Regions from separate parts of the Streptomyces sp. NPDC001100 genome, predicted to be linked through region 1. Evidence: riboswitches for the same ligand, from Rfam matches in the RefSeq annotation. Region 1 holds a riboswitch; the other holds the start of a gene.

Region 1 (7,012 bases):
ACCAAGGTCACCTTCAACTTCGCCGGCAGCGACGCCCTCGCCGCGAGCATCACCAGCGGTGCCCCGGCCGATGTGTTCGCCGCCGCGAGCCCCAAGACCATGGCGATCGTCACGGACAAGGGGGACGGCGTCGGCACCCCGGCCACGTTCGTCCGCAACCAGCTGGAGATCGCCACCCTGCCGGGCAACCCCGACAAGGTGGCCTCCCTGAAGGACCTCACCAAGTCCGGCCTCAAGGTCGTGCTCTGCGACAAGACGGTGCCGTGCGGCGCCGCGGCCCAAAAGGCGCTGACGGCAAGCAAGTTGAAGCTCACCCCGGTGTCGTACGAGGAGGACGTCAAGTCCGCCCTCAACAAGGTGGTGCTGAAGGAGGCCGACGCGGCGGTCGTCTACAAGACCGACGTGCACGCGGCCGGCAGCAAGGTGGAGGGCGTCGAGTTCCCCGAGTCCGCCGACGCCATCAACGACTACCCGATCGTCCTCCTGAAGAACGCGCCCAACGCCGTCGCCGCCAAGGCGTTCATCGCGCTGGTGCAGTCCGCCGAGGGCCAGAAGGTGCTGTCCGCGGCGGGCTTCCTCAAGCCGTGACCCAACTCGACACCTCCGACGCCGCGGCCGAGACCCTGAAGGGCGGCCCGCGGCGTCGCCGCGTCCGGATGCCCGGGCACGGGGTGCCGTTGCCCCTGCTGGTGCCCGCGCTCGTGGGGCTGGCGTTCCTGCTCCTCCCGCTGCTCGCCCTTCTCGTACGGGCCCCCTGGCGGTCGCTGCCGTCCCAACTCACCAGCACGGAGGTCTGGCAGGCGCTCCAACTCTCCCTGCTGAGCGCGACCTTGGCGACCGCCGTGTGCCTGGTCCTGGGCGTGCCACTGGCCTGGCTGCTGGCCCGCACGGAGTTTCCCGGCCGCCGCGTCGTCCGGGCCCTGGTGACGCTCCCGCTGGTCCTGCCCCCCGTGGTGGGCGGCGTAGCACTGCTCCTGGCCCTCGGTCGCAACGGTGTCGTGGGCCAGTGGCTGGACTCGTGGTTCGGCATCACGCTCCCCTTCACCACGACCGGCGTCGTGGTCGCGGAGGCGTTCGTCGCGATGCCGTTCCTGGTCATCAGCGTCGAGGGCACCCTGCGAGCCGCCGACCCCCGCTACGAGGAGGCTGCCCAGACCCTCGGCGCCTCCCGCTTCACGGCGTTCCGCCGGGTCACACTCCCCCTGATCGCCCCCGGCATCGCAGCCGGCTCGGTGCTCGCCTGGGCCCGTGCGCTGGGCGAGTTCGGTGCGACGATCACCTTCGCCGGCAACTTCCCGGGCCGCACCCAGACCATGCCCCTCGCGGTCTACCTCGCCCTCCAGAACGACCCGGAAGCGGCGATCGCCCTCAGCCTGGTCCTCCTGGCCGTTTCGATCGCGGTCCTGGCAGGACTTCGGGACCGCTGGATGACCACCTCATGAGCTACCTCATCACCACACCTGACAAGGGCCTCGACGCCCATCTCGTCGTGGACCGCGGCACCTTCCGCCTGGACGTCGAGCTGGCCGCCGCACCGGGAGACGTGGTCGCCCTCCTCGGCCCCAACGGCGCGGGCAAGACAACCGCGTTGCGAGCCCTGGCCGGCCTGGTCGGCCTGACGGACGGTCATCTACGGCTGGACGGCACGGAGTTGGACCGTATGCCCCCGGAGTCCCGCCCGGTGGGAGTCGTCTTCCAGGACTACCTCCTCTTCCCGCACCTCACCGCACTCGACAACGTCGGTTTCGGCCCGCGCTGCCAGGGCGCGACCAAGGCGGAGTCCCGGGCCATCGCCGCCGAGTGGCTGGAGAGGATGGGCCTCACCGAGCACGCGAGCGCCAAGCCCCGGGGACTCTCCGGCGGCCAGGCTCAACGCGTGGCCGTGGCAAGGGCGTTGGCGACCCACCCACGCCTCCTGCTCCTCGACGAACCCCTGGCCGCCCTGGACGCCCGCACCCGCCTGGACGTACGGGCCCAACTCCGCCGCCATCTCGCGGAGTTCGAAGCGGTAGCCGTCCTGGTCACCCACGACCCCCTGGACGCCATGGTGTTGGCCGACCGGCTGGTGGTGATCGAGCACGGCACGATCGTCCAGCAGGGCACCCCCGCCGACATCGCCCGCCACCCGCGCACGGACTACATCGCCCAACTCGTCGGCCTCAACCTCTACAAGGGCAGCGCCGACGGCCACACGGTCACACTCGACACCGGCCCCACGATCACCACCACGGAGGACCTGACCGGCGAGGTGTTCGTGGCGTTCCCACCAAGCGCGGTGACTCTCTTCCGAGACCGCCCGACCGGCGCCAGCGCCCGCAACCTCTGGCACTGCGAGGTAGCGGGCCTGGAAACCCACGGCGACCAGATCCGCGTCGACCTGACCGGCGAACTCCCCCTGGCAGCAGACCTGACGACACCGGCAGCAGCCGAACTGGACCTGCATCAGGGGGCGTCGGTCTGGGCCGCCGTCAAGGCAACCCAGACCCACTCATATCCAACCTGAGCCAGAGCGCTCCTTCAGGACGCGGGGCTGTATCAATTTGTGGCTCCGCCACGGGGCGCGCCCAGCCGCAACGGACCCGCAGCCGAACTCCGAGCCTCAGTCCTCGTACGCATCCAACGGCGGGCAGGAACAAACAAGGTTCCTGTCCCCAAAGGCCTGGTCGATCCGCCGCACAGGCGGCCAGTACTTGTCGGCAACGGAAACACCCGCCGGGAAGACAGCCTCCTCGCGCGAGTAGGCGTGCCCCCACTCCCCACCCAACGCGGCAGCGGTGTGCGGCGCGTTCCGCAGCGGGTTGTCCTCGGCCGGCCACTCCCCCGCGCCGACCTTCTCGATCTCTCCGCGAATCGCGATCATCGCCTCGCAGAACCGGTCCAGCTCGATCAGGTCCTCGGACTCGGTCGGCTCGATCATCAGCGTGCCGGCCACCGGGAACGACATGGTCGGCGCGTGGAAGCCGTAGTCGATGAGCCGCTTGGCGATGTCGTCGACGGAGACACCGGTCGCCTTGCTGATCGGCCGCAGATCGATGATGCACTCGTGCGCGACGAGCCCGCCGGGCCCGGTGTAGAGCACGGGGTAGTGCGGTTCGAGCCGCTTGGCGATGTAGTTGGCGCTGAGGACCGCCACCTGCGTGGCGCGCTTCAGCCCCTCGCCGCCCATGAGCCGGACGTACGCCCAGGAGATCGGCAGAATCCCGGCCGAGCCCCAGGGAGCAGCGGAGATCGGCCCAACTCCCGTCTCAGGACCGGCCGCAGGCTGCAAGGGATGGTTCGGCAGATACGGCGCCAGGTGCGAGCGCACGCCCACCGGCCCGACACCCGGCCCACCCCCACCGTGCGGAATGCAGAACGTCTTGTGCAGATTCAGATGCGAGACATCGCCGCCGAAGTGCCCCGGCTTGGCAAGCCCCACAAGGGCGTTGAGGTTGGCGCCGTCGACGTAGACCTGCCCGCCCGCCTCGTGGACCTGCGCGCAGATGTCGGCGACGTGCTCCTCGAACACCCCGTGCGTGGACGGGTAGGTGATCATCAGCACCGACAGCTCGTCGCGGTACTGCTCGATCTTCGCCCGCAGGTCCTCGACGTCGATCTCGCCGTCCTCGGCGGTCTTCACGACGACGACCTTCATCCCGGCCATCACGGCACTCGCGGCATTCGTGCCGTGCGCGGAGGACGGGATCAGACACACGGTCCGCTGCTCGTCACCGTTGGCCCGGTGGTACCCACGCACCGCCAGCAGTCCGGCCAACTCGCCCTGCGAACCGGCGTTGGGCTGCAGCGACACCTTGTCGTACCCGGTGACCTCGGCCAGCCGCTCCTCCAACTCCCTGATGAGCGTGAGGTATCCCTGCGCCTGCTCGGCGGGCGCGAAGGGGTGCAGCTGCCCGAACTCGGGCCAGGTGACCGGCTCCATCTCGGTGGTCGCGTTGAGCTTCATCGTGCAGGAGCCCAGCGGGATCATGCCCCGGTCTAGCGCGTAGTCCCGGTCGGCCAGCTTGCGCAGGTAGCGCAGCATCGCGGTCTCGGAACGGTGGTCCCGGAAGACGGGGTGCGTGAGGTACGCGTCGTTCCGCAGCAGCGCCTCGGGCAGCGTGTCCTCAGCGGTCGCGTCGAGCGCCTCGATGTCCCCTTCGACCCCGAACGCGGCCCATACGGCGGCCAGTTGGGCGCGGGTGGTGGTCTCGTCGCAGGCGATGGACACCTGGTCCGCGTCCACGAGGTGGAGGTTGACCCCGTCCTCGCGGGCGGCGGCGACGGCCTCGGCGGCCCGGCCGGGAACGCGCGCGGTCAGCGTGTCGAAGTAGCCGCCGTGGACAACCTCGACACCGCCGGCGGTGAGCCCGGCGGCGAGGATCGTGGCGTACCGGTGCGTCCGCCGCGCGATGCCCTTGAGCCCCTCGGGCCCGTGGTAGACGGCGTACATGCCGGCCATGACGGCGAGGAGCACCTGGGCGGTGCAGATGTTGCTGGTGGCCTTCTCGCGGCGGATGTGCTGTTCGCGGGTCTGCAGGGCGAGGCGGTAGGCCTTGTGTCCGTCGGCGTCGACGGAGACGCCCACGAGCCGCCCGGGCAGGCTGCGCGCGAACTTCTCGTGCACGGCCATGTATCCGGCGTGCGGCCCGCCGAAGCCCATCGGCACCCCGAAGCGTTGCGTCGTACCGACCGCGATGTCCGCGCCCAGCTCGCCGGGCGACTTGAGCAGCGTGAGCGCGAGGAGATCGGCGGCGACGGTGACGAGGGCGCCGAGCGCGTGGGCCTGCTCGATCAGCGGCTTGATGTCGCGTACGGCACCGGAGGCGCCCGGGTACTGCACGAGCACGCCGTTGATCTCGCGCTCGGCGATGTCGGCCGGGATGCCGTCGCTGAGGTCGGCGACGACGACCTCGACACCGGCCGGCTCGGCGCGGGTCTCGATGACGGCGATGGTCTGCGGCAGCGCGTCCGCGTCGACCAGGAACAGACCCTTCTTGTTCTTACCCATGCGCCGCGAGAGCGCCACGGCCTCGGCGGCGGCCGTGCCCTCGTCGAGCAGGGAGGCGCCGGAGGTCGGCAGCCCGGTGAGGTCGGCGACCATGGTCTGGAAGTTGAGGAGGGCTTCGAGCCGCCCCTGGGAGATCTCCGGCTGGTACGGCGTGTAGGCCGTGTACCAGGCCGGGTTCTCCATGACATTGCGCAGGATCACGGGCGGGGTGAAGGTCCCGTAGTACCCGAGTCCGATCATGGAACCGAGGACCTCGTTGCGGTCCGCGAGGGAACGCAGCTCGGCCAGCACCTCGGCCTCGGTACGAGCACCGGGCAGGTCCAGGGAATCGGCGTTCTTGATCACATCGGGGACCGCGGCGGCCGTGAGCTCGTCGAGCGAGCCGTAGCCGACCTGCGCGAGCATCTTGGCCCGCGCTTCCTGGTCGGGGCCGATGTGGCGCTGCTCGAACGGGATGCCCTGTTCGAGCTCGGAGAGCGAAGTGCGAGGGGTGGTCATTTTGGGAGGCCTCCTGGTCGGACACGACCTTCGAGGGCACCACGACAGTGGGGTGCCGGACGGCCTCCCCCTCTGTCATCTCAACCTGAGAGCTTCACCGGTCACCCGAGGGTCACCGGCTTTCACCGTCGGTGAGAGCGAGGGCCGTCGCCGGCACCCGCCCTGCTTTCCAGAGTGACCTCGTCCGTGCGGTACGTGGGCCTGAGAGATTCCGGGGAGGATTTGCTCCTTCGGCGCCTCCGATGAAGTCTGGAGGACTCTCCCGCACGGGGTCAGCAGCCGCTCGCCAGCCTACCAGCGAGCGGTGCAGCCGAGCTTTCGAGTGGCCACCGGCCCGATTGTGCTCTTTTGTAGAGTTTACGAATGAGTTGCGACCAGGAGGAGGGCCCGTGCAGACCGATATCGATCCGCGCAACCTGATCGGCCGCAAGGCGTTCGACCGCACCGGCGCCAAGATCGGCACGATCGACGAGGTCTACCTCGACGACGCGACCGGTGTACCGGAGTGGGCGGCCATACGCACCGGCCTGTTCTCCAGGGACGCCTTCGTCCCCCTGGAGCCCAGCGAGCTCATCGAGGGCACCCTGCACATCCCCTTCGACCGCTCCCTGATCAAGGACGCCCCCGACTTCGGCGTGGGCCGCCACCTCTCCCCCGACCAGGAACTCCAGCTCTACCACCACTACGGCCTCGACGTGGCCCCACCGCCCTCCCTCCCGGACCGCGACTTCGGCAGACTGGCGGGCTCGGACGACGCCTGAGCCGAGGCGGCGAGAGGGTCGGCGGGTCTTCGATTCTCCGGGGGCGGCGCCACCAACTGCCCTGATGCCACGGCCAGTTCACCCGCGTCCCGCGTCACCAACGGCAGCGGCTCCGCCGGCTCCAGCTCGGGATCGTCGGTCCGGAACGTCCGCACCCGCCCGGGCCCGGCATCCTCCGGCGTCTCAAACCGCACGGTGACCCGCCCCAGCCCGCTGCCCTGCACCCACCCGTGCCCGAACCCGGCGTGACGCACATCGTGGCCCGCGGGCCAGCGCCGCTCGACGGGCGCCGGCTGCTCCCCTCCCTCTTCCTCCTCCGTGTGCTCCTCCTCAAGAAGGTCGGCCTGCTCCCCCGCCGCCTGCGCGAACAGGTCCTCCTGCGTGTAGTCGGCGAGCCCGGAGACACCCACCCCCAGCAGCCGCACCCCGCCCGTGGTGTCCACGGAGTCCAGCAACCGCGCCGCTGCCTCCCGCACCACCCCCGGGTCGTCGGTGGGCCCGCGCAGCGTCTCGGAGCGCGTCAGCGTCGAGAAGTCGTACCGCCGCACCTTGAGCACGATGGTCCGCCCCGACAGCCCGGCGCCCCGCAGCCGCCGTACACACCGGTCGGCTAGGCGCTGCACCTCCAGGCCCACCCGGATCCGATCGTGGATGTCCACGTCGTAGGTGTCCTCGACGGACACCGACTTGGTCTCCCGCTCGGCCACCACGGGCCGCTCGTCGTGCGCGAGCGCCATGGCGTACAGCGCGTGCCCGTGCGCCTTGC
Region 2 (7,012 bases), on a different contig from region 1:
TTATACGGACAACGGGTAACGCCCCCCGGACGCGGGGCAGTTGGGACAGATCACCGATTCGGCGCTTTTTGGGGCACCAGACCGCGATCTACGCGCGAAGAAATGTGTCGTCGACGTAAATCCTGCGGAGAAGCGGGGAAGAGGACTCGCCGGGTCAGTATCCACCACGGGCGGGCGGGTAGCCGTACCCGCCCGCCTGGGCGGGCGCCGCTTGGGCCTCGCGGTCGTAGAACGGGCGGGCGTTCGCCCGCAGCCACAGGGCCACCGGGTCGTAGTCGTCGGACATCGCCACGGTCGACACCGGCAGCCCGTCCGGGACCGCGCCGATCGACTGCTGCATCATCGCGCGCACCGAGTCCACGGCGGGCGGACTGGTGTCGTAGACATCCAGACCGATCGCGAGATACGGCGCCCCGAGCGCGGGCTGCACCCAGGCGCGGCGGAGGGTGCGGACCGCCGGGGTACGGTGGGCGTTCTGCGTGAGCAGGCCGTAGAACTGCGGGACCTCGATCGCCGGCTCCGTCAGGCGCAGGGGCCCTGCGGGCTGGCGCTCCAGGCCGGTGGCGATGCGGCGCAGGTCCAGCCAGGGGATGCCGACGCCGCCGCCGGGGGCGTGCGGGTTGAGCCAGAGGCCGAAGTGGTCGGGGTAGAGGGTGCGGGCCACGTCCAGGCCGTCGACCACCTCGTAGGAGCGGTTCCAGCCGCTGGCGGAGAGCTCCTGGGCGGAGGTCACGCAGGGGGCGTAGCCGTAGCCCTCCACGTGCATGTTTCCGTACTGGGCGTCCGGGGAGCCGGACTGGCCGTGCCACAGGAGCATCCAGATCTGGCCGGAGTGGGGGGTCGCGAGGGCGCGCAGGAGCGCCTCGTAGGCGTCGTAGCGCCCGGGCGTCACCTGGCGCAGCATGTGCTCGACCTGGCCGGTCGCGGTGCCGCTGGCGCTCACGTGTACCGCCCCTTCTGGTGGTTGGCCTGCGTTGGGGTCCAGCTTAAGCGCCCAATGGGTGGGGGCTCAGTGTCCGTTGGCGAGTGCGGGTGCGTCGTGGCTTGTCGCGCCCTGCGGCAGAGCCGCAAATCGACACAGCCCCGCGCCCCCGGGCCAGCTGCCCTCAACGGCGATTGCTAGTGACCCTGTGTATAGAAAGGACGCACTGTCTGGCGCATCCACTCCGCCACCGGGTCCTGTGTCACGTCGAGGAGGACCAGGTTGACCGGCCATTTGACCTCGGCCCTGGTGAGGGCGCGGGACAGGGCGTCCATGGGGGCCGCCCTCAGGTCGCCGTCCCAGTTGGTCAGTTCCACACCCACGAACATGACCGGGTCGGCGGTCTCGATCGCGGCCAGGCAGCGGCGGGCGGTGCCGACCACGCCGATGGCGGCGAACTCGGCGGAGGCCGCGGCGAGGAAGTCGACCGGGTCGTCCTGCCAGTCGGGTTCGAAGAGGCGGACCCGGCCGCCGCTGGTGGGGCCGTCCAGGGCGCTGCGGCCGATGCGGCACAGTTCGGCCACGGCGGCGGGCGGGAGCGGGATGCCGACCACGCCGTCCGGGTTCACCGCGATGCCCACCTGCGGGGGCAGCCCGCGGGCGAACTCCACCGCGGGCGCGATCGTGAACGACAGATGCGAGCCGACGACCTGGCGGAACTGCTCCTCGGAGCTGAAGACCGGGACGAAGGCCTGCCCGTCGATGTCCAGCGTGGGCAGGTCCAGGGGTCCGCTGTGCGGGCCGCCGCCGCTGGGCAGCGGGACCCAGACGAAGCTGCGGGACAGCACCTCGATGATCCGGCCGCCGGCCGAGGGCAGGCCGAGGGAGACCGAGAGCACCTCCTCCAGCTCGTTGCCGGGCCATCCGCCGTGCGGATGCGGGTGGGGGTACGCCTGACCGGGGAAGTCCGCCGGGAAGTCCATCTACCTACCGCCTGCTGGTGAAACCGCCTGCTGTAAACGTGCTGTGACGGAAAAGGCTAGCGGCTCAGTCCGCGAAGTCGATCCGGCGCAGCACGTCCGCCGCGTCCCGGTCCAGCAGGACCGCCGAGCCCACGCCGTGCGGCAGGTCGCCGCGCTCCACGGCGCACAACAGGCGGGCGGCGGCCCGGCGGTGGCGCAGGAACGCGTACCGCGAGACGCCCCGGCCGCGCTCGCGCTGGCCGTCGAGCGCGGTGTCCGGGCTGACGTCGAGGAACACCAGGTGCAGGGTGCCGCCGCGGCGGTGGGCGGCGCGGGCCAGCCAGCCGCGCACCCAGGTCTGGGTGCCGCAGTCGTGCACGACGGCTCCGGACGCGGAGCGCAGGGTGCGGCGCAGTCCGGCGTAGTGGGCGAGGCGGACCAGGGGGCGGTAGACCGCGTACGGGAGGAGGCCAGATATACGGGACGCCCGAGTCTCCCAGCGGTCCCTCGCGTCCTGGCTGTCGACGCGGGCTCCGTCGCCGCTGACCGCGCGCCGCATCAGCGTGGACTTGCCGCTGCCGGGCAGGCCGGTGACCACGACCAGGTCGCGGCGGCCGAAGCGGAGTCCGTGCGGGCTGCGGCCGGCGCGCTCGCGGAGGTCGCGGACGACCGGTGCCGGGCGGGCCGGGCATGCCTCCCCGGCCGGGGCCGAGGGCTGCTCGGGCAGCGTTACGGCCGAGGTCGTGGCGTACACCGTGGTCCTTGTCACCGTGATCGTCCTCCCTGCGGGGTCAGGAAAGATTCTCCCCAACGAACGTAAAGAGAAGGTAATGCACGGTGTCTCGCGGTTCCGTTCGCTTCCGGCCACAGGCCTGTTACAAAGCCTGTGCGATGATGTGCGCGCCTAACTGCATACCGGCCGCTTGAATCCGCGCGGGAGAGTCCCCGGTCGTACGTCGTCAGTCGTACGACGCTCGGGGCGCCGAAGGAGCAAGTCCCTCCCTTGAATCTCTCAGGCCCAGTTACCGCGCGGGCGAGGCACATCTGAAAAGCGGACCGCCGTCGCCGGTGGTCCCACCCAAGGTGCAACCCGTGACCCGTGCGTGTCCCGCGCGGTCATGGCGAACCTCTCAGGTTCCGATGACAGATGGGGAGGAACGACCTCGCCGTCATGCCTTGGGAGACCGACCGATGAGCAGTACCGCCGCCCCCCGTCGTACCGCGCTCGACGCGCTGCACCGCTCGCTCGGTGCGACGATGACCGACTTCGCCGGCTGGGACATGCCGCTGCGCTACGGCTCCGAGCGCGACGAACACCTCGCCGTCCGCACGAAGGCCGGCCTCTTCGACCTCTCGCACATGGGCGAGATCACGGTCACCGGACCGGACGCGGCCCAACTCCTCAACTACGCGCTCGTCGGCAACATCGCCTCCGTGGGCGTCGGCCGCGCCCGCTACACCATGATCTGCCAGGCCGACGGCGGCATCCTCGACGACCTCATCGTCTACCGGCTGGCCGAGACCGAGTACATGGTCGTCGCCAACGCGTCCAACGCCCAGATTGTCCTGGACTCGCTGGTCGAGCGAGCCGAGGGCTTCGACGCCGACGTCCGCGACGACCGTGACGCGTACGCGCTGCTCGCCGTCCAGGGCCCCGAGTCCCCCGGCATCCTCGCCTCGCTCACCGACGCCGACCTCGACGGCCTCAAGTACTACGCCGGTCTGCCCGGCACGGTCGCGGGTGTCCCCGCGCTGATCGCGCGCACCGGCTACACCGGCGAGGACGGCTTCGAGCTGTTCGTCGCCCCCGGTGACGCGGAGAAGCTGTGGGAGGCACTGACCGAGGCCGGAGCCGCGGCCGGGCTGATCCCCTGCGGCCTGTCCTGCCGGGACACGCTCCGCCTGGAGGCGGGCATGCCGCTGTACGGCCACGAGCTGTCGACCGCCCTCACCCCGTTCGACGCCGGGCTCGGCCGGGTCGTGAAGTTCGAGAAGGACGGCGACTTCGTCGGGCGCACGGCTCTTGAGGCCGCCGCCGAGCGCGCCGCCGAGCAGCCGCCGCGCGTCCTGGTCGGCCTGATCGCCGAGGGCCGCCGGGTCCCGCGCGCCGGGTACTCCGTCGTCGCCGACGGCCGGGTGATCGGCGAGATCACCTCCGGCGCCCCCTCCCCCACGCTGGGCAGGCCCATCGCGATGGCCTACGTCGACGCCGCGCACTCGGCGCCGGGCACGGCCGGTGTCGGCGTGGACATCCGGGGCAGCCACGAGCCGTACGAGGTCGTGGCGCTGCCGTTCTACAAGCGCCGGAAGTGACAGTCGTCGTAGCGTCGAGTCCGTGACCGGGCGGATCGCCTCTGTTCCCCCTGTTCGGCGATCCCTTCCGCATTCCCCCCTTCACCAGCACTCCCCCGCGTACAGGAGAATTCACGCCATGAGCAACCACCCCGAGAATCTGCGGTACAGCAAGGAACACGAGTGGCTGACGGCCGCCGTCGACGGTGTCGCGACCGTCGGCATCACCGAGTACGCGGCCAACGCGCTCGGCGACGTCGTCTACGCCCAGCTCCCCGAGGTCGGCACCACGGTGACCGCGGGCGAGTCCTGCGGCGAGCTGGAGTCGACCAAGTCGGTGTCGGACCTGTACGCGCCGGTCACCGGTGAGGTCGTGGAGATCAACTCGGCCGTCGTGGACGAACCCGCACTGGTCAACTCCGAGCCCTTCGAGGGCGGTTGGCTGTTCAAGGTGCGGATCACGGAGGAGCCCGGCGACCTGCTCTCCGCCGACGAGTACACCGCCTTCACCGCCGGCTGAGGAGTCGCAGAACCATGTCCGTCCTGAACACGCCCCTGCACGAGCTCGACCCGGACATCGCCGCCGCGGTCGACGCCGAGCTGCGCCGTCAGCAGTCCACGCTGGAGATGATCGCCTCGGAGAACTTCGCTCCGGTCGCGGTCATGGAGGCGCAGGGCTCCGTCCTCACCAACAAGTACGCCGAGGGGTACCCGGGCCGTCGTTACTACGGCGGCTGCGAGTACGTCGACGTGGCCGAGCAGATCGCGATCGACCGGGTCAAGGAGCTGTTCGGCGCCGAGTACGCCAACGTGCAGCCGCACTCGGGCGCCTCCGCCAACCAGGCCGCCCTGTTCGCGCTGGCCCAGCCCGGCGACACCATCCTCGGCCTCGACCTGGCGCACGGCGGCCACCTCACCCACGGGATGCGGCTGAACTTCTCGGGCAGGCAGTTCGACGTGGTCGCCTACCACGTGGACGCGCAGACCGGTCTGGTCGACATGGCCGAGCTGGAGAAGCTCGCCAAGGAGCACCGCCCGAAGGTCATCATCGCGGGCTGGTCGGCGTACCCGCGGCAGCTGGACTTCGCCGAGTTCCGCCGGATCGCGGACGAGGTCGAGGCGTACCTGTGGGTCGACATGGCGCACTTCGCGGGCCTGGTGGCGGCCGGCCTCCACCCGAACCCCGTCCCGTACGCGGACGTCGTCACCTCCACCACCCACAAGACGCTGGGCGGCCCGCGCGGCGGGATCATCCTCGCCAGGCAGTCGTTCGCGAAGAAGCTGAACTCCTCCGTCTTCCCCGGCTTCCAGGGCGGTCCGCTGGAGCATGTGATCGCCGCCAAGGCCGTCTCCTTCAAGGTCGCGGCGGGCGAGGACTTCAAGGAGCGCCAGCGGCGTACGGTTGAGGGTGCCAGGCTGCTCGCCGAGCGCCTGGTGCGGGACGACGTGAAGGCCGTAGGGGTCGACGTCCTGTCGGGCGGCACGGACGTGCACCTCGTCCTGGTCGACCTGCGGAACTCCGAACTCGACGGACAGCAGGCCGAGGACCGGCTCCACGAGGTCGGCATCACGGTCAACCGCAACGCCGTCCCGAACGACCCGCGGCCCCCGATGGTCACCTCCGGCCTGCGCATCGGCACGCCGGCGCTGGCGACCCGCGGCTTCGGTGCCGAGGACTTCGCCGAGGTCGCGGACGTCATCGCGGAGACGCTCAAGCCGTCGTACGACGTGGCGGGCCTGAAGGCCCGGGTCACGGCGCTGGCGGAGAAGTACCCGCTGTATCCGGGTCTGTAGTCCGCGTATCGGGCCCTGCCCGGTCCGCCGGGCTGTAGTCGCCCACCGGGGGCGCCGCGCACACTGGGAGGTGTGCGCGGCGCTCCATCCCTTGCACCACCCCGCACGTCTTGCGTTCTGAGGAGTCACCGTGGCCATCTCGGTCTTCGACCTGTTCTCGATCGGCATCGGCCCGTCCAGCTCCCACACGGTCGGCCCGATGCGGGCGGCCCGCATGTTCGCGCGCCGGCTGCGCAACGAGGAGCTGCTGGACTCCGTCGCCTCCGTCCGCACCGAGCTCTACGGCTCGCTCGGCGCGACCGGGCACGGGCACGGCACCCCGAAGGCGGTGCTGCTCGGCCTGGAGGGCGAGTCGCCGCGCACGGTGGACGTGGAGGGGGCCGACGAACGGGTCGAGCAGATCAAGGCCGCCGGACGCATCCGGCTCCTCGGCGAGCACGAGATCCCGTTCGACTTCGACGCCGACCTGAAGCTGCACCGCCGTAAAGCCCTGCCGTACCACGCGAACGGCATGACGCTGTGGGCGTACGACGCGGCGGGCGCCGAGCTGCTGTCCAAGACGTACTACTCGGTGGGCGGCGGATTCGTCGTCGACGAGGAGGCGGTCGGCGCCGACCGGATCAAGCTGGACGACACGGTCCTCAAGTACCCCTTCCGCACCGGCGACGAGCTGCTGCGCCTCACCCAGGAGACCGGTCTGTCGATCTCCGCGCTGATGCTGGAGAACGAGCGGGCCTGGCGCACGGAGGAGGAGATCCGGGCCGGGCTGCTGGAGATCTGGCGGGTGATGGGGGCGTGCGTGTCGCGGGGCATGTCGCGGGAGGGCATCCTGCCCGGCGGCCTCAGGGTCCGCCGCAGGGCCGCCATGTCGGCACGCCAACTCCGGGCGGAGGGCGACCCGTTGGCGCACGCGATGGAGTGGATCACGCTCTACGCGATGGCGGTGAACGAGGAGAACGCGGCGGGCGGGCGGGTGGTCACCGCCCCCACGAACGGCGCGGCCGGCATCATCCCGGCGGTCCTCCATTACTACATCAACTTC

Evidence for each region. Region 1 has a riboswitch for glycine ahead of gcvP (aminomethyl-transferring glycine dehydrogenase). Riboswitches for the same ligand answer to the same signal wherever they lie in the genome.
Region 2: another riboswitch for glycine. It lies ahead of gcvT (glycine cleavage system aminomethyltransferase GcvT); the one in region 1 lies ahead of gcvP (aminomethyl-transferring glycine dehydrogenase).

Annotation. Positions count from the first base shown of each region.
Region 1 covers NZ_JBSFKO010000040.1:9,420-16,431, reverse strand. The annotation lists gene modA (molybdate ABC transporter substrate-binding protein) at 1-588, shown strand, start outside; gene ACWDEW_RS39610 (ABC transporter permease) at 585-1,442, shown strand; gene ACWDEW_RS39605 (ABC transporter ATP-binding protein) at 1,439-2,503, shown strand; gene gcvP (aminomethyl-transferring glycine dehydrogenase) at 2,600-5,485, opposite strand; glycine riboswitch at 5,665-5,760, opposite strand; gene ACWDEW_RS39595 (PRC-barrel domain-containing protein) at 5,875-6,246, shown strand; gene ACWDEW_RS39590 (DNA polymerase IV) at 6,168-7,012, opposite strand, start outside.
Region 2 covers NZ_JBSFKO010000004.1:73,398-80,409, reverse strand. The annotation lists gene ACWDEW_RS06760 (enhanced serine sensitivity protein SseB C-terminal domain-containing protein) at 155-943, opposite strand; gene ACWDEW_RS06755 (enhanced serine sensitivity protein SseB) at 1,120-1,905, opposite strand; gene ACWDEW_RS06750 (AAA family ATPase) at 1,970-2,659, opposite strand; glycine riboswitch at 2,809-2,922, shown strand; glycine riboswitch at 2,923-3,041, shown strand; gene gcvT (glycine cleavage system aminomethyltransferase GcvT) at 3,076-4,197, shown strand; gene gcvH (glycine cleavage system protein GcvH) at 4,316-4,696, shown strand; gene glyA (serine hydroxymethyltransferase) at 4,711-5,970, shown strand; gene ACWDEW_RS06730 (L-serine ammonia-lyase) at 6,101-7,012, shown strand, end outside.